DNA from 3 places in the Arthrobacter sp. 2MCAF15 genome. Region 1 is predicted to be linked to each of the others. Evidence: riboswitches for the same ligand, from Rfam matches in the RefSeq annotation. Region 1 holds a riboswitch; each other region holds the start of a gene.
What was found. A riboswitch is a leader RNA that binds a small molecule or an ion and turns the genes downstream of it on or off. The one in region 1 is predicted to bind cyclic di-AMP.
Positions count from the first base shown of each region.

Region 2: linked by a shared signal. The riboswitch ahead of AB4089_RS19610 (hypothetical protein) and the one ahead of AB4089_RS14175 (M23 family metallopeptidase) in region 1 are both predicted to bind cyclic di-AMP.
Region 3: linked by a shared signal. The riboswitch ahead of AB4089_RS08445 (hypothetical protein) and the one ahead of AB4089_RS14175 (M23 family metallopeptidase) in region 1 are both predicted to bind cyclic di-AMP.

Region 1 covers NZ_JBFRGZ010000012.1:19,141-26,466, forward strand. Annotated here, with positions in the region: gene AB4089_RS14145 (hypothetical protein) at 1-38, opposite strand, end outside; gene AB4089_RS14150 (cold-shock protein) at 216-599, shown strand; gene AB4089_RS14155 (DUF3027 domain-containing protein) at 608-1,270, shown strand; gene AB4089_RS14160 (MFS transporter) at 1,315-2,640, shown strand; gene serC (phosphoserine transaminase) at 2,630-3,757, opposite strand; gene AB4089_RS14170 (metal-dependent transcriptional regulator) at 4,102-4,797, shown strand; cyclic di-AMP (ydaO/yuaA leader) riboswitch at 4,948-5,161, shown strand; gene AB4089_RS14175 (M23 family metallopeptidase) at 5,166-5,987, shown strand; cyclic di-AMP (ydaO/yuaA leader) riboswitch at 6,124-6,293, shown strand; gene AB4089_RS14180 (NlpC/P60 family protein) at 6,590-7,326, shown strand, end outside.
Region 2 covers NZ_JBFRGZ010000021.1:25,698-33,023, reverse strand. Annotated here, with positions in the region: gene AB4089_RS19620 (response regulator transcription factor) at 1-544, shown strand, start outside; gene AB4089_RS19615 (HAMP domain-containing sensor histidine kinase) at 566-2,179, shown strand; cyclic di-AMP (ydaO/yuaA leader) riboswitch at 2,350-2,507, shown strand; gene AB4089_RS19610 (hypothetical protein) at 2,510-3,328, shown strand; gene AB4089_RS19605 (glycosyltransferase) at 3,509-5,056, shown strand; gene AB4089_RS19600 (glycosyltransferase family 39 protein) at 5,053-7,113, shown strand; gene AB4089_RS19595 (glycosyltransferase family 39 protein) at 7,120-7,326, shown strand, end outside.
Region 3 covers NZ_JBFRGZ010000005.1:168,073-175,398, forward strand. Annotated here, with positions in the region: gene AB4089_RS08415 (glycoside hydrolase family 16 protein) at 1-881, opposite strand, end outside; gene AB4089_RS08420 (esterase/lipase family protein) at 1,187-1,984, opposite strand; gene AB4089_RS08425 (DUF4430 domain-containing protein) at 2,321-2,938, opposite strand; gene AB4089_RS08430 (DNA alkylation repair protein) at 3,064-3,762, shown strand; gene AB4089_RS08435 (cation:proton antiporter) at 3,832-5,055, opposite strand; gene AB4089_RS08440 (hypothetical protein) at 5,193-5,450, opposite strand; cyclic di-AMP (ydaO/yuaA leader) riboswitch at 5,624-5,823, shown strand; gene AB4089_RS08445 (hypothetical protein) at 5,828-6,502, shown strand; gene AB4089_RS08450 (sensor histidine kinase) at 6,678-7,326, opposite strand, start outside.

The sequences.
Region 1 (7,326 bases):
GCGATCATGAAGGGCCGCCGGTAACGCATCAGTGTCATGTGGGCAACGCTAACAGTCCGGCATCCCCCGCGCCTCAAGCCACTAAATTGAACTTGGCAGGATAACCTTGGAGGTACAGACCAACACGGTCCGGGCAGTCACACCCTGAACCCGCGTAACCATGCGGATGCGGTGACCGCCGGCCGTGTCCCCGCAGAACGAAGAAGGTTGATTACGTGCCTACCGGCAAGGTCAAGTGGTATGACAAGGAAAAAGGCTTCGGATTCCTCGCTGGCGAGGACGGCCAGGAAGTCTTCCTGCCCAAGTCCGCCCTGCCCGAGGGTGTCAGTGAGCTCAAGGCCGGAACGCGCGTCGAATTTGGTGTAGCCGACGGGCGTAAGGGTGCCCAGGCCCTGGGCCTGCGCGTGCTGGACAAGACTCCGTCCATCGCCAAGGCGAAGCGGCCCAGCGCCAGGGACCTTGCCCCGCTGGTGCAGGACCTCGTCACCGTGCTGGACAACCTGTCCGGGACCCTGTCCGCGGGCAAGTACCCGGAAGGCAACAAGGGCAAGGCGATCGCAGCGGCCCTCCGTAAGGTTGCCGACGAGCTGGACGTATAGGGCTCTTGATGACTCAGGAACCTGACCAGTTGCCGGCCGCCGGCTCCTCGGTGCCTGCCGGATCCAAGGGAACCGGCTCCAAACACGGAACCCGCCCGCGCGCCGGCGTTCCCGTCTGGCGCACCGGCAAGCCTGACGCCTTCCTGGCCGCCGCCGTCGACGTCGCCCGCACCGCTGTGGAAGGCATCGCCCCCGCCGAGCAGATCGGCGAGCACATCGGTGCCCGCAGCGAGGGCGACCGCCTGGTGACCCACCTCTTCGAATCCAAGCTTCCCGGCTATCTGGGCTGGCAGTGGTACGCGGTGCTGACCCGCAACTCGCGCTCCAAGGTGGTCACGGTGGACGAACTGGGCCTGCTGCCCTCGGAGGACGCCATCCTCGCGCCGGCCTGGGTTCCGTGGGCCGAGCGGGTCCGCCCGGAAGACGCGCAGGCTGACGAGGCCGCCGACGAGGCGGCCGGCACCGAAACGCCGTCGCAAGCGCCCGACGCCGACGCCGAGCAGGACGCCGCTGACGCCGACGGCGAGCAGGACGCCGCTGACGCCGACGGCGAGCAGGACGCCGCTGACGACGACGCCGAGCAGACCGCTGACGAGCCGACCGCTGACCGGCAGGATGCCGATCAGCACGACGCCGACGATGAGCGGGAACGCTTCGCGGAGGCCGACTAACGGTTGGAAGCGTCCGGGAGCGTGTTTAGGGAGGGCTGGACCTGATGTCCATGTTCAAGTCCCTGCACATCCTGAACTACCGGATCTGGTTCATCGGCGCACTCGTCTCCAACATCGGTACCTGGATGCAGCGCACCGCCCAGGACTGGCTGGTGTTCGCCCACCTGACGGCGCAGGATGCCGGGGCGGTGGGGATCACCATGGCCCTGCAACTGGGCCCGCAGCTCTTCCTGGCACCCGTGGCCGGGCTGCTTGCAGACCGCTTCGACCGCAAGCGGCTCCTGGTGCTGACCCAGTCCGCGATGGCGCTGCTGAGTGCGGGGCTGGGCATCCTGGTGGTGACCGGCGCGGCGCAGCTCTGGCATGTGTACGCCTTCGCCCTGATGCTCGGGGTGGTCTCCGCGCTGGACGCCCCCGTGCGGCAGACCTTCGTCTCGGAATTGGTCCAGGACGACTACCTCTCCAACGCCGTGGCCCTCAACAGTGCGTCCTTCAACGTCGCCCGGATGATCGGCCCCGCCGTCGCGGGCCTGCTCACCGCCGTCGTCGGGCCCGGCTGGGTCTTCCTGATTAACACGCTCACGTTCGTCGCCCTGTTGCTGAGCCTGGCGAACATCCCGGCGGCCTCGCTGCGCCGGCTGCCGCGCGCCCCGGCGGGCAAGGGCAGGATCCGGGAGGGGCTGCGCTATGTCAGGCACCGTCCGGACCTGATCGTGGTGCTCGTGGCCATCTTCATCGTGGGAACCCTGGGGCTGAATTTCGCCCTCTACATCGCGGCCATGGTGGGCACGGAATTCGGCCTCGACGCCGGGGCCTTCGGCCTGATGAATTCGATCATGGCCATCGGCTCCGTGGCGGGGGCGCTGATGTCCGCCGGCCGGGGGAAGCCACGGCTGCGGGTCATCTTCGGGGCGGCCGCTGCCTTCGGCGTGACCTCTGGTATCGCGGCGCTGGCCCCCAGCTATTTCTGGTACGGCGCGGCGCTGGTGCCGGTGGGGCTGTTCGCAATCACCATGATGACCAGCGCCAACGGGTACGTCCAGACCACCACGGACCCCGTCATGCGGGGCCGGGTGATGGCCCTCTACATGGCAATCTTCATGGGCGGAACCCCCATCGGGGCGCCGCTGGTCGGCTGGGTGGCCAACACCGCCGGCCCCCGCTGGTCCATGGGGGTTGCCGCCGGCGCCGGCTTGCTCGCGGCCCTGATCGGGCTGGTGTGGATCATCCGGGCCCAGCACTTGCGGCTCCACTTCAACCGCCGGGCGCGCGGGCTGCGGTACTTCCGCGTCGAAAGCGGAAACGGCGCCGACACGACACCAGGTTCTGGTGCCGCGGCGACGCCGTCGGACGCTGAAGCTACTTCTTGAGTTCTGCCACCACGAAGTCGATGCACTCGAGCAGTGCCGAGACATCGTCCGGCTCGATCGCCACGAAAGTGGCGATGCGCAGCTGGTTGCGGCCCAGCTTGCGGTACGGCTCTGTGTCGACGACGCCGTTGGCGCGGAGCACCTTGGCGATCGCCGAGGCATCGATCGATTCGTCGAAGTCGATCGTGGCGATCACGTTGGAACGGTCCTCGGCCTTGGCCACGAACGGCGTGGCGTAGCTGGACGCCTCGGCCCAGCGGTAGATGCGGCCGGCCGAATCGGCCGTCCGTCCGGCCGCGAAGTCCAGGCCGCCGTTGGCGTTGAGCCACTGCACCTGGGCATCCAGGGTCACCAGGGTGGCCAGGGCGGGCGTGTTGTAGGTCTGGTTCAGCCGGGAGTTATCGATCGCCGTCTGGAGGTCCAGGAAATCGGGAATCCAGCGGTTGCCGGCCTTGATCCGTGCCGCCCGCTCCAGCGCCGCCGGGGAGAACAGGCCCAGCCACAGGCCGCCGTCGGACGCGAAGTTCTTTTGCGGCGCGAAGTAGTACACGTCGGACTCCGCCACGTCCACGTCCAGCCCGCCCGCGGCGGAGGTCGCGTCCACCAGCACCAGCGACCCCTCATCGGCGCCTGCCACGCGGCGGACGGGGGCCGCCACGCCGGTTGAGGTCTCGTTCTGCGGCCACGCGTAAACGTCGACGCCGGCCTCCGCCCGGGCTATGGGGCGTGTGCCGGGTTCGGCCTTGATGATGGAGGACTCGGCAAGGAACGGTGCCTTGTTGGTCGCCGAGGCAAACTTCGAGCCGAACTCGCCGAAGGAGAGGTGCTGCGCCTTGTCCTCCACGAGCCCAAAGCTGGCGATGTCCCAGAATGCAGTGGATCCGCCCACGCCCAGGATCACTTCGTAGCCCTCGGGCGCACGGAAGAATTCGCTCAGGCCGCTGCGCACCGAGCCGACCAGGTTCTTCACGGGTGCCTGGCGGTGCGAGGTCCCCAGCAGCTTCGCCGACGCGGCGAGGGCCTCCATCTGTTCCGGCCTGACCTTGGACGGACCGGCGCCGAACCGGCCGTCCTTGGGCAGGAGGTTGGCGGGGATCGCGATGCTGGTGTCGCTCACAGTGGCTCCAATTTTCGGCTGGTTCGTAGCGTGGCTGGAAGGTGGCCCGGTAGGGGATGGCTACAACGGCCCCCCTGTTTATTCTGCCTGTTTCATTCTGCCTGACGGGTACCGGCCACGCGGAAAAGGCCCTGTCACAGTCCGGTCATTGAGACGCCCGGGAACTGCCGGCGCGCGGGCGCTCGGGGGCAGCGCCAGCCCGGACGAAAATTATCCGGAGTAATTCAAAATAGGCTAGGCTGGCATGCGAACGTACGGCGGTTCTTGCCAGGCGCATCCTGCATGCAGCCCGCACGCGGTACGGTGGGAATGACGCACGGACTGCGCTCGAGGAGCTGAGCTGAATGACTGATCTGATCGATACTACGGAGATGTATCTTCGGACCATTCTGGAACTTGAAGAAGAAAACATCGTTGCTCTGCGCGCCCGCATTGCCGAACGGCTCCGCCACTCCGGCCCCACTGTCTCGCAGACCATCGGCCGGATGGAACGCGACGGACTGGTGGTTGTTTCGGGCGACCGGCACCTTGAACTGACCGAAACCGGACGGAAACGCGCCATCGGCGTCATGCGCAAGCACCGCCTCGCCGAACGCCTGCTCGCCGACGTGATCGGACTCGACTGGGCCTATGTCCACGAGGAGGCGTGCCGCTGGGAGCATGTCATGAGTGAGCGGGTTGAGCGGCGAATTTTTGAGATGCTGGACCACCCCACCGTTTCGCCCTACGGAAACCCCATTCCCGGTCTTGCCGATCTTGGCGGCGTGTCCAACGGCGCCCCGGCCGATGGGGCCGTGAACCTGCTGGAGGCCATGGCCGGCTACGGTGCGGGTTCGCGGGTCACGGTCAACCGGCTCGCGGAGCCGATCCAGGTGGAGCCGGAGCTTCTGGCCCAGCTCGACGAGGGTGGAATTCGGCCTGGTGCGCTGGTGTCGCTGGAGCGGGTGGGGGAGTACATCTCGGTCCGCGTTCCCGATATCGAGGGTGCCCTGGAGTTGCCGCCCGAGGTTGCGGCGCACGTCTTTGTAACAGTCGCCTGACCAGCCACAACGCGCCGGTCATGGGACGACCCATGAGTTCTGCACATCTGGGGTTACGGATTTATTACCGGACGGCTTAATCCCCTATAGTTAGTGGCCAGTGCCGATACCAAAGCGTTACCTGATCCGAAGCCGAGCCCTGCCAGCGGATCAGTCGCAGAACCACCTCCTGGCAGGGGCGGGGGAACCACTTTCGGCTGCTGCTTCAGCAGCCTTGGGGTGAAGTCCGTCAGCGGCAAGCAACGTCCATCGAGGGATCCCCAGGGATGCCTCTCTGTCTGGCTGCTTGCAACGGCGGACCGGGTCTTTGAACTCTCTGACCCGAATCCGACAGCTAACTTCGCAGGCTATCCAGAGAGGAACCGTTCTTGACCACCCAGACCGCCAGGGGCCGTCGCCGCGCGACCGGTCCCGCTCCGGAGCCGCGTCCCGCCGTAGAGCATATGGCCGAACGCCCCCGCGACGCGCACCGCGATGAACGCCGGCGGCGGCGCAGCCCGTTCCGTCAGGTAACGGAATTTGCCGCGGCCAGTGGGGTCGGGCAGAAGGCCGGCATCGCACTGGCCGCAACGGGCCTGGTCCTCACTGTGACGGTCCCCGCCACGAGTCCCGTGCTGGCCTCCAATGCTGATGGAACAGGCGCCCTCTCTGCTGCAGTACAGCCGGATGTCACGGCTGCCGCCGCCGCAAAAGTCGATTTCAGCCGAACGGCCGTCACCACGAAGGGTGATCCGGACGGGAAGCTCAAGCAGCTGCTCAGCGCCCAGTCTGTGGGCAGCATCACACGCGCGGCATCGGCCGGCACCCTCGGCGCGCCGCTGGACCAGATGATCACCGCCTCGCCGTTCGGCTACCGTGTCAGCCCCATTACCGGCGGTGCGGGCGAGTTCCACCGCGGCCAGGACTTTGCCGCCCAGTGCGGTACGGCCGTCCACGCGGCCGCCAGCGGCACAGTGACGTTCAGCGGATGGCATCCCTATGGCGGCGGAAACCGGGTCGTCATTGACCACGGCAACGGCCTGGAGACCACGTACAACCACCTGTCCTCGGCCTCGGTCAGGGTCGGCCAGAAGGTATCGCGCGGAGATGTCATCGCCATGAGCGGGACCACGGGCGCCTCCACGGGCTGCCACCTCCACTTTGAAGTGATGGTCAACGGCGACGTCGTTGACCCGCTCGGATGGCTCTAAAAAGATGATGGACCGCTATCGAATCCTTGTGACACGCCGTGATCTGAATGTGACATTGGGTCAAGACTGCTGTAGGGTTTGAAGCACGCCAACTTTTCCGAAGTTGGCGCTCTTGAGTGGATTGCCTAGCTCTGCCACCGCTCAAGGTCCGTTCGCATTACATCGTCTGGCAGGGGCGGGGGAACCAATTTTGGCCTTCGAAAGAAGGCCTAGGGGTTAAGTCGCAAAGCTTCCAAGGAAGCAGCGCGGCCGGGTGACTCCCATCCGAATCCGACAGCTCACCTCGTAGGCATTGGGAGAGGCTACTTTCGTGTCTTCACGCCACAATTCTGCGCGCATGCGCACCGGCGAGGCTCCTTCGAGCTCGCTGGAATCCACATCACGTGCCGCCCTTTCAGGCGCCCGGATGGGATCACGTTCCGCAGGCTCAATCTCTACCGAGTCCGGACAGCATGCAGTTTCCGCTTTTGGCGCGTCTTCGCAGTACACCCTTCGCTAAGTAACCCAATTTCGGGGCGATCCGGCGTACCCCCAAGATGCCGGAGCGTCCTCAGTCCGCGCCCGAAAGCGCGCGGTCCAAGGATCACGAAAGAGAGAACTTAATGACTACTCGTGCAACCGTTGCACGGCACCGAGTCGAGGTCACCAAGACCAACTCGCTGGCTGTTATTGCTAAGGCTGTCGGCGACAACGCCGGTGGCATGGGCCGTCAGGCCGCGGTCATCGCCGCAGCTTCCGGCCTGGTTCTGACCAGCGGAATCGCAGCCAACGCTGCTGAGACCAACGTTCAGCGCGAATCCACCTCCGCTTCGGCCCTGGAAGTCCAGTCCGCCGCTCCGGCCACCATTTCGGCTGCCTCCAGCATCGCGATCTCCTACGAGAAGCCCGCCGTGACCACCACGCCGGCTCCCGTCGTTGAGGCCCCGAAGCCCGTTGTGCAGGTCCAGGACTCCACGGCCTCCCGCGCCGGCGGCACCGAGCTTGGCGTCAGCGGCGGCGTCGCTGCCCAGGCTCCGGCCGGCATCGGCAGCGGAGCTGGCGCGACCATCGCCGCTGCTGCCTACGCACAGATCGGCGTTTCGCAGGACTGCACCGCCCTCGCCACCAACGCCCTGGCCGCGGCCGGCATCCACTACCACGGCTGGCCGGCAGGTTACCTGTCCCTGGGCCGCACCGTGAGCGCCGCCGAGGCACGCCCGGGCGACCTCGCCTACTACCAGAACGGCGGCGTGGGCATGGCCCACATCGCGGTTTACGTCGGCAACGGCATGGCAGTCCACGGCGGCTGGAACGGCGGCACCACCGCGCTGTACAGCGTGAACGTCGGCTCCGGCCCGGT
Region 2 (7,326 bases), on a different contig from region 1:
CGATGTACTGGTGCTGGACGTGATGCTGCCCGGGTTCGACGGCGTCGAGCTGCTGAGCAGGATCCGCGCGTTCGCGCCGGAGGTGCCGGCGCTGTTCCTCACGGCGAAGGACGCCGTCCAGGACCGTATCACCGGCCTGGCGGCCGGCGGCGATGACTACGTCACCAAGCCGTTCAGCATGGAAGAGGTCCTGCTGCGCCTGCACCGGCTGGTCCAGCGCTCCGGCGTGGCCGCCATGGACACCGCCGAGCTGGTGGTGGGCGACCTGGTGCTCAATGTCGACACCCGCGAAGTCACCCGGGCCGGGGAGGAACTGCACCTGACCGCCACGCAGTTCGAGCTGCTGCGCTACCTCATGGAAAACCCCAAAAGGGTCATCAGCAAAGCCCAGATCCTGGACCGGGTGTGGGATTACGACTTCGGCGGGCAGGCCAACATCGTGGAACTGTACATTTCCTACCTCCGCAAGAAGGTCGACGCCAACCACGCTCCCATGATCCACACGGTGCGCGGCGCCGGCTACGTCCTGAAACCGGCGGACTGATCCGTGCCCACCCTTTCCGGCATGACCCGCGTCCCCGGACGCGACTGGCGCAACCCGTCCACCTGGCATTTGCGCACCCGGCTGGTCCTGGTTGCCATGGCGCTGCTGGTCGCCATCTGCGGCGCCGTGGGACTGTTCAGCTACGCCTCCATGGACCTGTTCCTGACCCGGCAGCTCGATGACCAGCTCAGCAATGCTTCGCACCGGTCCAGCGAGTTCGGCCGGCCCCTGCCCGGCACCGCCGGCGGCCGCCCCGACCCTCTCGATGCCCGGGGCCAGGGCATCGGGACGCTCAACGCCCGCATACAGGACGGCGAGGTCAGCAACCCCGGGTTCCTGGCCGGAGACGCCACCCGCAAGAGCCTCTCCCCAGAGGACAACGCGGTCCTCCTGGCATTGACCCCCAACGGCGTGCCCGTGGATCGCAACCTCACGGTCGGCGCCTACCGGCTCACCGCCGTCCGCACACCTTATGGCGACGTGATTGTCACCGGGCTTCCGCTGGCCGAAAAGCAAAGCACCCTGGCCTCGCTGGTCTGGACCATGGTGGTGGTCTCCGCAGGCGGACTCGTGCTGATCGGCCTGGCCGGCACGGCCCTGATCCGGCGGACCATGAAGCCGCTGGAACAACTCTCCGAGGTCGCCACCAAGGTCTCCCGCCTGCCGCTGGACGCAGGTGAGGTGGCGCTCGGGGTGCGCGTCCCGGCGTCGGCCGCCCACCAGGGCACGGAGGTGGGCAGCGTGGGCTATGCGCTGAACCAGATGCTGGACAACGTCTCCAACGCCCTGGAGGCGCGGCAGGAGAGCGAGATGAAGGTGCGGCAGTTTGTCGCCGATGCCTCGCATGAACTCCGCACGCCGCTGACGGCTATCCGCGGCTACACCGAGCTGATGCGGATGACAGAGCACTTCACCGCCGACGGCGAGAGGTCCCTCGCCCGCGTGCAAAGCCAGTCCGAACGCATGACCACCCTGGTTGAGGACCTGCTTTTACTGGCGCGCCTGGACGAGGGACAGCCGCTGAAGGTCAGCGACGTCGACCTCACGCAGCTGGCCATTGAGACGGTGAGCGATGAGAAAGTCATGGCCCCGGACCGCGTCTGGCAGCTGGAACTTCCGGAGGAGCCCGTGGTGGTCCGCGGCGATGCGACCCAGCTTCACCAGGTCCTCGCCAACCTCCTGTCCAATGCGCGCAAGCACACGGACCCCGGGACCACGGTGGTCACGGGCGTGATGCGTTCGGCGGATGGAAGCGCCGTGGTTACCGTGACGGACAACGGCAGCGGCATCGCCCCGGAATTCATCGGCCGGGTCTTCGCCCGGTTCGCACGGGCCGACGCCGCGCGCACCAATCCCACCGCCAGCCCCGCCAACACACCGGTCGCTGCGACGGCGGGGGCCAGGTCCGGGCCCGCCGTCCGCCCGGCTTCCGGGGCCGTTTCCGGTACTCCTTCCGGCAGCCGTGGCAGTGCCGGGGCAGCTGCTCACGCCCCGACCTCGGAGGGCACGAGCGGTCTGGGCTTGTCCATTGTCCAGTCGATTGTGGAGGCCCACGGGGGCACCGTTGAAGTCACCTCCCGGCCCGGCCGCACGGAGTTTGCGGTGCGGCTGCCCGCGGCGCCGCCGTCGTTGTAGGCCCAGCAGGATTCACCGCCGACCCGCGCAATGTTCCTGCGCAAGCCGACACCCCGCCCGCTGTGACTCCTGTTACCAAAATGTGACTTAAGCGCCGAGGTCCTGTAGCGTCGTTGTGGTGCGGCCTCCATTGGTGCCGCATATCCGGACGGACGCCAAACTCTGCCGCTTCCCGGATTCCGCTGGACCAGGCAGAGGCGGGGGACCCAGAGTTCCCGGGCATTCTGCATTCATGCGCCCTCGGGGTGAAGCCGACACGTGATTTTCCGTGCGGCCGGATGACCTCATCCGAACCCGACAGCTAACTCCGCCGGCGTTGAGAGGCCCATCATGACTGAACTCCAGGTACAAACGCGCCCTGACGGCGATTCCCATTTCCGCTCCACCAAGTCGCGCCACCGCGCCGAACCAGCCACGCAGGCATCCGCCCTGTCCAAGCTGACTACCGGACTCGGCATCACTGCACGCCGCGCCGCCGTCGTAACCGCCGCTTGCGCCCTGCTGGTGGGAGGCGGCGCCGCCAGCCAGGCGGCGGAGCCGGGCACTCACACGAATGCTGCGGGCAGCCAAACGGCCACGAGCGCCGATCCGCTGGCCAAGCTCAACTTCGAACGAGTCCAGATCGCCGCTCCGGCGGAAAAAAACGTGGCACCCACGCTCTCGGAAGTCAAGGCCGCCGAGCCCCCGGCCGCCCCGGTTGCTGCTGCGCCCGCACCGGCCCCGGCTCCCGCGGCCGCTCCCGCACCGGCACCGGCTCCCGCAGCCGCTCCTGCACCGGCCCCCGCTCCCGCATCGGCACCGGCACCGGCAGCTGTTCCCGCCCCCGCACCGGTTGCTGTCGACGACCCCGCCGGAGCCCAGGCGTACGCCGCGTCCCAGCTGGGCAGCTATGGCTGGGCCCCTGGTGAGATGCAGTGCCTGCAGAAGCTCTGGACCAAGGAATCGGACTGGAAGACCACCGCCACCAACGCCAGCAGCGGCGCCTACGGAGTGGTTCAGTCCCTGCCCGCCTCGAAGATGGCGAGCGCCGGTGCCGACTACATGACCAACTACCGGACCCAGATCAATTGGGGCCTGAACTACGTCAAGGAACGCTACGGCTCCCCCTGCGGCGCGCTGAACTTCCACTACGCACACAACTGGTACTAAACCGGCACTAGCCGGACCGCCCGGCGAGGGTGGTTGAGGCCCCGGATCCACGTGGATCCGGGGCCTCCTGTGCGTCCGCGGCCGGTACGATTTTGGCCGGCCGGCCTGGCGCCGGACTTCCACAGCCCCCGCACAGCTTGGCCCTAAAGCCCTCATATGGGCCGGCGCGAAAGTTGAGCCATGACATTCACAGACCAGGCCACAGGAACCCTGTCCCGTTCCACGGCGACGCCGGCCGGTCCGGCGGCCCCGCCCTCCCCGTCCGGACTTGAGCCGTCGGGGCCTGCATCGTCCGGGCCCGCATCGTCGGGCCTGACCGTGGCCGATGCGCCGGCCCCGGGACCGTTCGCCGGAGCGCTTACCGGCCCCGGCGGCCGGCGCGCACCCATTGACACACGCGGCAGCACACCGTTGCTGGACGTCACGATTCCGGTCTTCAACGAGGAGCGGGACCTTGAAGCGTGCCTGCGCCGGCTCCACGCGTACCTTATCGGCGCCTTCCCGCACTCTTTCCGGATCACTGTGGCGGACAACGCCAGCACCGACGGAACCCTCAAGACCGCGGAGCGCGTGGCCCGCGAGTTGCGCGAAGTGATGGTGGTCCACATGGCTGAAAAGGGCCGGGGAAACGCGCTTCGCAAAGTTTGGCTCTCCTCGCCGTCGCCGGTCCTGGCCTACATGGACGTGGACCTTTCCACGGACCTGGCGGCCCTCGGCCCCCTGCTCGCCCCGCTCATTTCGGGGCACTCCGATCTGGCGATCGGCACCCGGCTGACCCGCAACTCACGCGTGGTCCGCGGACCCAAGCGGGAGTTCATCTCGCGCAGCTACAACTTCCTGCTGCAGTCCCTCATGGGGGCCCACTTCAGCGACGCCCAGTGCGGGTTCAAGGCGATCCGGGCGGACGTGGCCCGGCAACTGCTCCCCCACACCCTGGACAACGCCTGGTTCTTCGACACCGAGCTGCTGGTGCTGGCAGAAAAGTGCGGCCTGCGCGTCCACGAAGTCCCGGTGGACTGGACCGACGACCCCGATTCCAGCGTGGACATCGTCCAGACCGCCCTCGCGGACCTGCGCGGCATGGCACGGTTGAGCCGGGACCTGGTTTCGGGCCGGATCCCGGTTCCCGAACTGCGCGCCGCACTGGCCCGCGGACCGCTGCCGGCGTCCTCGCGGTTCCAGGAACAAAGCCCCGGCGGAAGCCTCTTCGGGCAGCTGGTCCGCTTCGGCAGCATCGGGGTGGCCTCCACCCTGGCGTACCTGGCAATCTTCCTGCTCTGCCGACAATTCATGGACCCGCAGCTGGCAAACTTCCTCGCGCTGCTCACCACCGCCGTGGCCAACACCGCGGCCAACCGGCGCTTCACGTTCGGCATCCAGGGCGGCAGTCAGGCCGCCCGCCATCACTTCGAGGGGCTGCTGGTCTTCGGGATCGGGTTGGCCCTGACCTCGGGCGCCCTCGCCCTGGTTCACGCCACGTCAGGAGCCACACCGGACCGCTGGCTCGAACTGCTTACGGTCACCGCCGCCAATCTGGCCGCCACTGCCGTGAAATTCCTGCTCTTCCGGCTGGTGGTCTTCCACCCCCGGCGGACTAACACCGTCCCGGCGCCGGACGCCGCCATCACCGTTGCGGAGCCCATCGTCCCCGGCACCGCTCCGGTGCCCGCCGCCCCCGAGGCTTCCCTCCCCCATACAGAACCCGCACAGAAAAGGCCAAGTAAATGACGGCAACCATCAGCCCCACCGCCGGCTCCCGTGCCGGTTCACCGGCCGGCAGCCCGCCCCTGGACCCGGAAACGACCGTCCCGGCATCCGAGGACGCCGGCGCGCCACCCAACCCGCCCGCACCCCTTAGCAGCCGGGACCGCCTGTTGTTCGGCCGGCAGCCCCGCTGGGTCCGGCCCTCGGCGGCGCTGCTGCTGGTGGTCACCGCGGCCTTGTACCTGTGGAACCTGGAAGCCACCGGCTACGCCAACTCCTTTTACGCCGCAGCAATCCAGGCCGGGACCAAGGACTGGACCGCGCTGCTCTTCGGCTCCCTCGACCCCGGCAATGCCATCACGGTAGACAAACCGCCAGCGGCTCTCTGGATCCCGGCCCTGGCGGGACGGATCTTCGGGTTCTCGGCACTGAGCATGCTCATTCCCCAGGCACTCATGGGCGTGGCCGCCGTCGGCCTTCTGTACCTGACCGTCAAGCGGGTGTCCGGACCGGCCGCGGGCCTGCTCGCCGGCGGCGCCCTGGCGCTGACCCCGGTGGCGGCCCTGATGTTCCGGTTCAACAACCCGGACGCCATGCTGACCATGTGCCTGGTGCTGGCCGCCTACCTCACCACGCGCGCCATCGAGAAGCCCGGCTGGAAGTGGCTTGCCGCGGCTGGCGCGGTGATCGGCCTGGCCTTCCTGTCCAAGATGCTGCAGGGCTTCCTGATCGTTCCCGGGCTGGCCTTGGCCTACCTGTGGGCGGCGCCCACTACACTCGGCCGCCGGCTCCTGCACCTGCTGGGCGCCGGCGCAGGCATTGTGGTGGTGGCCGGAAGCTACATTGCCCTGTTCCAATTGACCCCGACCTCGATCCGCCCCTACATGGCAGGCTCGGAGACCAACAGCTTCCTGGAACTCACGTTCGGCTACAACGGCCTGGGCCGGATCACCGGTTCCGGCGGGGGAATGCCCGGAGGCAATGCCGGCGGCCCGGGGGGCAACGGCAACGTGGGCTTCGGCGGCACGGCCGGGATCACCCGCATGTTTGGGACCAGTTTTGGCGGCGAGGTGTCCTGGCTGCTGCCGGCAGCCCTGATCCTGCTGGTCGCCGGCCTCTGGTTCACGCGGCGTGAGGCCCGGACCTCAAAGACCCGGGCGGCGCTCCTGCTGTGGGGCGGTTGGCTGGTAATCACCGCCGGAATCTTCAGCTTCATGAGCGGCACCGTGCATCCGTACTACGCCGTGGCCCTGGCCCCCGCGATTGCGGCCCTGGCGGGCATCGGCTCCCTCGAACTGTGGCGGGGCAGGGCCTACTGGCCCGCCCGGATTGTCCTGGCTGTGACAGTTCTGGCCACCTCGGTCTGGTCCGCGGTGCTCCTGGGCCGCGACCCGGCCTGGCTTCCCGGTCTGCGGGTGATCGTGGTGGTCCTTGGCGTCCTCGCCGCCGCCGCGCTGCTCCTGCGGGTGGACAGCCTGGCCGGCCTTCCGGCACGGTTCCGCAAGGCCGCCACGGCCGGCGTCGTGATCCTGGCCCTGCTCGCCGGCGGGCTCGGGAGCACCGCGTGGACGCTGGCCACCGTGGCCCAGCCGCATTCCGGTTCGATCCCCACCTCCGGGCCCACCGCCTCCGCGATGGGCGGCGGCTTCGGGGCGGCAGGCAGGACCGGCCGTGACGGCACCGGTAGCAGCACTGGCAGCAGCACCAGCGGCAGCACGGGCGGCTTAGCCGCCGGCGGCCCCGGCGGGGAAACAGCCTCGGCAGAGCTGACAGCGCTGCTGCAGTCCTCCAACGCCAAGTGGTCCGCGATTGTCTCCGGCGCCACCCAGGCCGCCAGCCTGGAACTCGCCACCGGCACCAGCGTGATCGCCCTCGGCGGCTGGAACGGCGGCGACCCCTACCCCACCCTTGCGCAGTTCCAGGCGATGGTGGACCGCGGCGAGATCGGCTACTTCATCTCCGGCGGCATGGGCGGCATGGGCGGAGGCCGCGGGGGCAACTCCGAGGTCGCCACCTGGGTCGCGGCCAACTACCAGGCCCAGACCGTGGGCAACTCCACCGTGTACAAGCTGGGAGCCTAGGCCACCATGACTGACACCCTGAGCCCCCGCCCCGGCCTGGCACCGGCCCGCACGCCGGGCCCGCCGCAGCCCCGAGTTCCGGACCGTCCCAGGCGACTTGGGCCCCCGGCCGGTTGCGCGCGGCCCCTCCGGGGCGCCCGGGCGCTGCAGCGGCACCGGCTGGAGGTCGCGGCCCTGCTCCTGGCCACGGCCGTGCTGTACGTGTGGAACCTC
Region 3 (7,326 bases), on a different contig from region 1:
TTGGCCGCGGTGGTCTGGAAGTTCGAGCCGCCGCAGGCGTAGTGCAGGAAGAACTTCATCTGCGCGGTGTTGGTGCTGCCCTCGGCGTAATCAATCTCGGCGCAGTTGGGGGACGTGTTGTTGTTCGGCCACAGGATCAGCACGGGGTGGTACTTCGGGTCCCGGGCGCTGGTCCGCATGCGCGTCTCCCACTTGCCGTATTTCTGCTGTGCAAACTTCGCCGACATGCCGCCAGTGGTGCCGGCCGAGTCGCCGCTGACCGTGGCCACGCCATTGGCAACCGACCACGCCTGCGGGCTACGTGCGCCCTTGCCTGAATGACCGGACCCCTTGAAGACGCTCCACTTCGTGGAATCTGGGGCGCCGGCCTTGGTGAACTCGTCGCCCGCAACAACCGCACCCCAGCCGCGCGCCGTGGCCGCCTGCGAGCCATCGCCTGTCGCGGCGACGGCAGCCTGGGCAGCAACCGGAGCGGGGGCAGCAACCGGCGCCGCGGCCGGAGCGGGCTTCGCGGTCGACGTCGACCCCGCAGCGGGTGCCGCCTGGACGCCAGCGCCGACGGTCGGAGCTTCCGGTGCCGCGGGCGCGACGGCGGCCTCCGCTGCCGCTTCAACTCCGGCAGCCGCCGGTGCGGCTGAGGCGCTGCTGACGGGTTTGGCGGCAGACCGCGTCGCCGCCACCTGGGGGCTGGTGGCCGCCGAGGACGTGGAAGCGGCGGCGTGGCCCGAAGGCTCGGTAGCCGGGGAAGCGGCTGCGGCTCCGGCCGTGGGCGCGGCGCTGCACCCGGTCAGGGACAGCGCACCCAAGGTCAGCGCAATGGCGACCTTGTTGAGCTGCTGGTTCTTGGGCTGTGCTTTTTTGAACGGTGTTTGCTTAAACAACGGACCCCTCCGGGCTTGGTGACTGGCACACACAACCGTCGCAGCCAGGGCGTCGGCGAGTGCTGGAAGCTTCATCCGGCCCGTGCCTCAAGGGCATGGGCGAGCAGACGCCGAACGGCGCAACCGGGGCCGGCATACGGGCGTCCGGGGGCCCTGCATTCGGGCCGGGCCTTCACGGCCAGTCGCTTACGTTACCGGAACGTTACCTAGGTCCGCAAACCTCCCAACCACCTCACGGCACGGGGACGCCCGGCCGCCTTCTGCATGCTGCCGGCGCCCCCGGCCCCCGCCGCTACAAACCGCCGCTACAGACAGCTGGGCTGATATGCCGGGTTGCCCGGGTGGCCGGCCGGCTGCCCAAGTGCGTCGGAGACGAGGCGCTGGGTGACCGGGTCGTTGGGGGCCTGGTCATGGTCAATTACGTCGGCCGGGCACTTATCCTGGATCGTGATGTTGGTAACCCGCCCGGCAGGGCCGGTGAGGAATTGGCTGGAGTACGGGGTCACCACCTCGTCGTGCGTCGTGGAGATTACCGTATACGCGGGACCGGGAACCGTGTCGCCAATGGAGTTGAGCTTGGTGAGGAATGGTGAACCTGCCTGCTGGTCGGCGCAGGCCTGGCAATTGGACCCTCCCACTGAAGTCGCCGGCGGAACGTCGCCCGGCGCGGGGGTGATCAGCCCGCGGGTGCCGTGGTTGGACGGCGCGATGCCCACGAGGTGGTTCACCTTGCCAGCGCCGGCAAGGAATCCAAGGTAGTAGCGCGGCATCATGCCGCCCTGGCTGTGGCCCACGAGATCAACCTTGGCCGCACCCGTCGAGGCCAGCACCTTATCGACGAACGGGGCGAGCTGCCGGGCCGAGTCTGCGACCGGCCCGGTGGCGTCGATGCCGTTGGTGGCGCCGTAGTTCAGAGCGTAAACGCAGTAGCCCTGGTTCTTGAGCGCCGGCGAAATCGTGGCCCAGTTTTTTGCCATGCTCTCAAAGGTCCCCGGTACCAGGATTACCGGGTAGGGGTGGGCTGCCGAGGGCTTGCAGGTCCAGTCGTTGGCGCCCGGTGGCGAAACGTCGCTGGTAGCGGCCTGGGCTGCCGGCATGCCCATCAGGGCTGCGGAAACCAGTGCCAGGGTTGTGGTTGCCAGCGCGGCGAGTGCTGCGGGCGTTCTGGGGTAGGACACGGAGTACCTCTTCGGTTGGACGCGTCATCAGTGACGGTCTGTGTGATGGGAAGCGAGGTAGGGGATCAGCCCCCGCAGTGATCCGGCTCACTTCTATCACTTCATGCTAGGAAGGGCGTTCCGCAGATATCGCTACATTGCACGTTCGTGCAGGCTTTTAGGGCGGGAGTGCTGCCTGTGGGGCTAAATGGTCAGACTGCTGCACAATTGTGCATAGCTACGGCGCGGCGGGCGTGCAGCCTGCGGCCGCCCTTGCTCGCTTCACTCTCCAGGCGGGAAATCGTAGGAGGCCTGGATCTTCGCCGGCGCGGTGCCGTAGGACAGGACGATCTCGTCGTGCGCCCTCAGAGGCAGGTCCCGGATCCCGGCGTTGTACTTCTCGCCGTTCACGTAGAGGGTCCAGCCGTCCAGCGGACCCGTTCCGGTGCCCGGGGCGCCGCTGCCACCGAGGACACCCCATTCCGTCAGGAGCTGCCCGAGGCTGAAGACCTGGCCCGCGGTGGGGGATTCGATGTGCACCACGCCTGTGGTGTCGTGGGTGTGCAGCGCCGAGATGCCGTTGGCCCTGTGGTCGGGTCCCGCCGTTATGCCGATATTGGCCGGCACCGCGACAGGCTTGCCGTCTTTCAGCACGTCCAGATGCGCGTGATAGTGGTCCACGTTGCCCTCCGCCGTCAGCACCGCGAGACCGGCCTGGGCGATCCGACCCGGCGCCCCCGCGATGTCCAACGCAAAATCCGGGGCCGGCGCCGCGGATGTCGCGGGAGACTCAGACGGCGGTGCGGTAGAGGGTGCAGTAGACGGCCCGGGGCCTGCGCACGCTGCCACCGCCAGCGTCATGGCGGAAAGTGCGGCGGCGAGTGTCAGTTTGGTGTGCATGGTTGCGTGAACCGCTTTCGATCGGAGACTTGCCATATCAGTCTAGGCAGATAAGCTCGGCCGGCCGATCAAGGCGAAGATGCCCCGCGTTTCCACCCCGAGCCGCTAGGGGAAAGAATGGACACGTGAGTGATGCTGGCGAATTCATTGACCTCGCACTGCAGCGGGAGGGCTCCTGGCGCCGTGCCGACGAGCTGCAGTCCCGGCTGGAACAGGAGCCGGGAGGCCGGGGACTCCGGTACTACGGTGCTTCCGTGGGTGCCGTGCGCGGGACCGTTCGGGATGCCGGCCGCCGCTATCCCGGGCTGTCCCGCGATGAGATCGCTGCGCTGAGCTCCGAGCTGTGGGGCGCGCAGCTGTCGACGGCGCCGGTTTTCGAGCGCCGCCTGGCCGCCGTGGTGCTGCTGCAGGCCAATGTGAAGCTGCTGACCAATACCGACCTCACCCGGCTGGAGGGCTTCATCCGGGAGGCGCGGCTGCGGGACCTCGTGGATCCGCTCGCCGTCGACGTCGTCGGGCCCCTGGTGGACGGGCTCGACGTCCTGGCCAGGGTGCGGGCCGACAGCGTGCTGGACCGGTGGGTGCGCGAGCCCGATGCCTGGCTGCGCCGGGCCGCGCTGCTCTCGCCGTTGCTGGCGCTGCGCTCCGGGGCGGGGGACTGGGACCGGTTCATCCGTCACGCCACCGCGGTGCTCGGCGAGCCTTCCGGGAAGTTCGACGCCGACGCCGACGCAGACGACGGTGCGGTCCGGGAAGCGGTGTTCCGCGTCCGCGCCGAGATGGCCAAGAGGCGACCCGAGCTGCAATTCACAGCCGTGGGGTGACCCCCAGAACCCTCCGTCCGGCACGGCCGGAGGGTGCCGTCTGGCAGGCGCCCCAGCCCGTCGCCTTGTTCAGTCTTTCGGCCCTCCCGGTCCGCTCGGTCCGCTCGGTCCGCTTGGTCCTACGGCGCTGCCGGTATCGCCGGACCTGCCGCCGGCCTTTGCGGGCAGCGAGAAACCCCTGGCGGCCCGTGATCCGGCGACGGCGCTCGCGGCTATGGTGACCAGCGCGCCCACCAGCAGGGCCGCGGCCTCGCCCGGGAGCAGGACCTGGAGTTGCGTCCCGATGCTCGCCGCCGCGGCAGGTATGCCGAGTTGGGCCGCCGACAGCACTCCGAGGGGCAACGGGAGCCCCAGTACCACCAGGGCGGCGTGCGTCAACAGGGCGCCGACGCCCAGCGCCACACCGAGGGCGATCATGTCCGGATGTCCGGCCAGGTCCTTAAGGGTCAGTGATGCGCCCAGCCAGACGAAGAACACCGGACCCAGGAAGCCGTCGCTGAGGGCGAACAGTTGCCGGGCCAGCCGCCTCGGTTCCCCGACGGCGGCCACCGCCAGGCCGAGGGAAAAGCCTGCCAACATCACGGACACGTTGCTCCACGTCGCGACCGCGGCCAGGGCGAAGAGAACCACCAGCTGGATCCGCAGCTCGAGGGCAAACTTGCGGCTTTCGGAAAGTCGGTGCATGCGCCCGTTGATTCCCCTGCGATCGAGCCAGCGCAGTACGACAAAGAGAACCACCGCGCAGCCGGTCACCGTGAGCACGCCCAGCGCCGCCCGGAGCGCGTGCGGCGGGTCCACCATGAGCGGCAGCGCCACTATGCAGGCTACGTCCGCGATGGCCACTTGCGCAGTCATGGAGATGACGTGGGGTCCGCCGAGGCGGAGGGAATCGATGATCGGCAGGACCAGCGCGGCTGAGGAGGATGCCAGAAGCACTGCGTAGAGGGGAGCATGTCCAGTCCCAAAGAGCAGGCCTATGCCGGTTCCGACCGCCACCGCTGCCGCCGCGCACGCAGCGGCGCGGCGGGAACCACTGCCGAGGGCGGAGCGGATCTGCGGATCCCGCACGGGAACATGGGTTCCGGCCACAAACATCATTAGCGCAAACCCGATATTGGCCAGCAGGCTGAACGTCGGGTCCGCCGGATCAACCAGGGCCAGGCCCGAGCGCCCGATCACGATGCCGGCCAGCAGCTCTCCCAGCACCACGGGCAACCGCCAGCGCACCGGCAGCGCCAGAAGCGGGCCGGCCAGTGCGACGACGGCGATCAGCGCCAGGGACAGGAACGTCACGGCTCGCCCCGCCGGACCTGCCCGGGGCCCACCGGGGCAGCAGGCTCGGCCTGGATGGTGGCGTCCGTGGCCACCGGGTCCTTCGTCATGGAAAGAGATTAGTCCCGTTGACCCTGCAGTGGCCTGGGTGTTGGCAATCAGGAGGTCGTTGACCGCCGTTCCACCACGGCGTAGGCCTTTCCCTCCAGGAAGGCCCAGTCGTTGACAACCATGTAGCCTAGCGAGTCCACCCGGTCATTGAGCACGTGCTCGTCGAAGCCCCTGTCACGAGGTTCCGCATCCCAGGTGGCCACATGGACGTCCCGGCCGTCCAAGATCAGCAGCTCGGTATTGACGTCGAAATCCTCCTTGGGCTGGCTGCTCAACTGGCAGATGGCGACACACAGGCTGTTCATTTCGGGCCTCCGCTTCGAGGTGGTGCTGATGGCATCATCCTACGTTCGGATGCGGCCCCGCCCCATGGGCAACCGACGGACGGCACTGTGGCCTCCGTTACCTGAATGTGACATTGGCGTGCGGTTCGCGTTACGGTGGTTAGGTGCCTGTTTCTCCGATACAGGCGCTCCCCAGCCGATTGCCTAACTCTGCCGCGGCCCCGGGGGTAACTCGCATCGACGCCGGCAGAGACGGGGAAACCACTTTTGGCCTGCTGACATGCAGGTCTTGGGGTGAAGCCGCACAGCGCCCGCCATGACGGGCCCGGGAGTGCGGCCGGGTGACTCCCATCCGAATCCGACAGCTCACCTCGCAGGCATTGGGAGAGGCTACATCCATGTCTTCAATCAGTACTTTTGCGCGCCATAGCGCCATTCTCGCCGCCGCCTCCGGGCTGGTGCTGACGGGCTCGATGGCCGCCAACGCCGCCTCGACCCCCGTGCAGCGGGACTCCGCTCCGGCCTCCAAGGTGGACGTAGCGGGACAGGTCAGCGCCCCCGTCAACGCCGATTCCAGCGTCAAGATCAGCTTCGACCGCCCCGCGGTGGCTTCCGTCGCCGCGCCGGTCATCGAACAGCCTGTTGCCGCGGCACCGGCTCCCGCAGCTGCCCCGGCGGCAGCGCCCGCAGCAGCACCTAAGGCAACAGTGCAGGTGCAGTCGGCCCCCGCCGCCGCGCCGGCTGCGGCGCCCGCCGGCGGACGCAACGCCATCATGCTTTCTGCCGCCTACAGCCAGCTGGGTATCACCCAGGACTGCACCGCCATGGTCGAAAAGGCCCTTGGCGCCGCAGGCAAGCCCGTTGGCGACATCGGTCCCCGGGCATTCCTTGGCCTCGGAACCGTTGTGGGCACCCCGCAGCCTGGCGACATGGTGGTCCAGTCCGGCCACGTTGGCATCTACGCCGGCAACGGCCAGGTGATCAGCGGCGGCATGAACGGTAAGAACCAGACCATGGTCCACCCGCTGTCCTGGCTCACCGCGACCGGTGGCGTGACCTTCGTCCGCGCCTAATCCAGCGCTCCTATTCCAGTAGGGGCCAGGCAGCCCTGCCGGGGCCAGGCAACCCGGAAAGACCGGCGATCGATTTCCTTTGGGGGCAATCGATCGCCGGTCTTTTCTGTGTCTGCCGTCCTATCTGCCAGCATTGCCGTGTGTCCAGGGGCACACCACTTCAGGCATTGCCGCTTCAGGCAGTGACGCTTCCGGCCAGCGGAAGCGTCATCTTCATGACCGTTCCCTCGGCTCCAGTCGCAGCCACCTCGACGGCGCCGCCAGCGGCGACGGCGATCTCGCGGACCAAAGCCAGGCCGATGCCAAAGCTCCGCTGTCCGTGTGAGCCGCCGGTGCTGGCGGTCCGGACGAAGCGGTCAAAGATCCGGGCCTGATCCACGCCGGTAATCCCGGTTCCTGTATCCGCGACGGTAATCACCGCGCTGTTCTGCTCGATCGAGGTCCTGATGGTCACACGGCCGCCCGGAGGAGTGTGCGCGAGGGCGTTGTCCGCCAGGGCCAGCACGGCACGGCGCAGCGCATTCTTCTCGATGCGGGCCAACGGCCGGGCGTCGGCGGAGAAATCCATGCGGACCTCACGCTGGTCTGCCACCAATTGGAGGCTCCCTGCGACGCCTGCGGCGGCGTCGGCGAGATCGGCAGGGGGTGCGGAGCGGTCCGGGGCGTCCGCCGTCGCGGCGAGCAGCAGTTCGTTGACAATCCCGGTCAGCGTCGCAGCGTCCTCCCGGATCCGGGCCAGGTCCTGGCTTTGCCTGGAGCCGGGCACCGTGTTTCGCTGGGCGAGTTGGATCCTGGTATCCAGGATGGTCAAGGGCGTTCGCAAT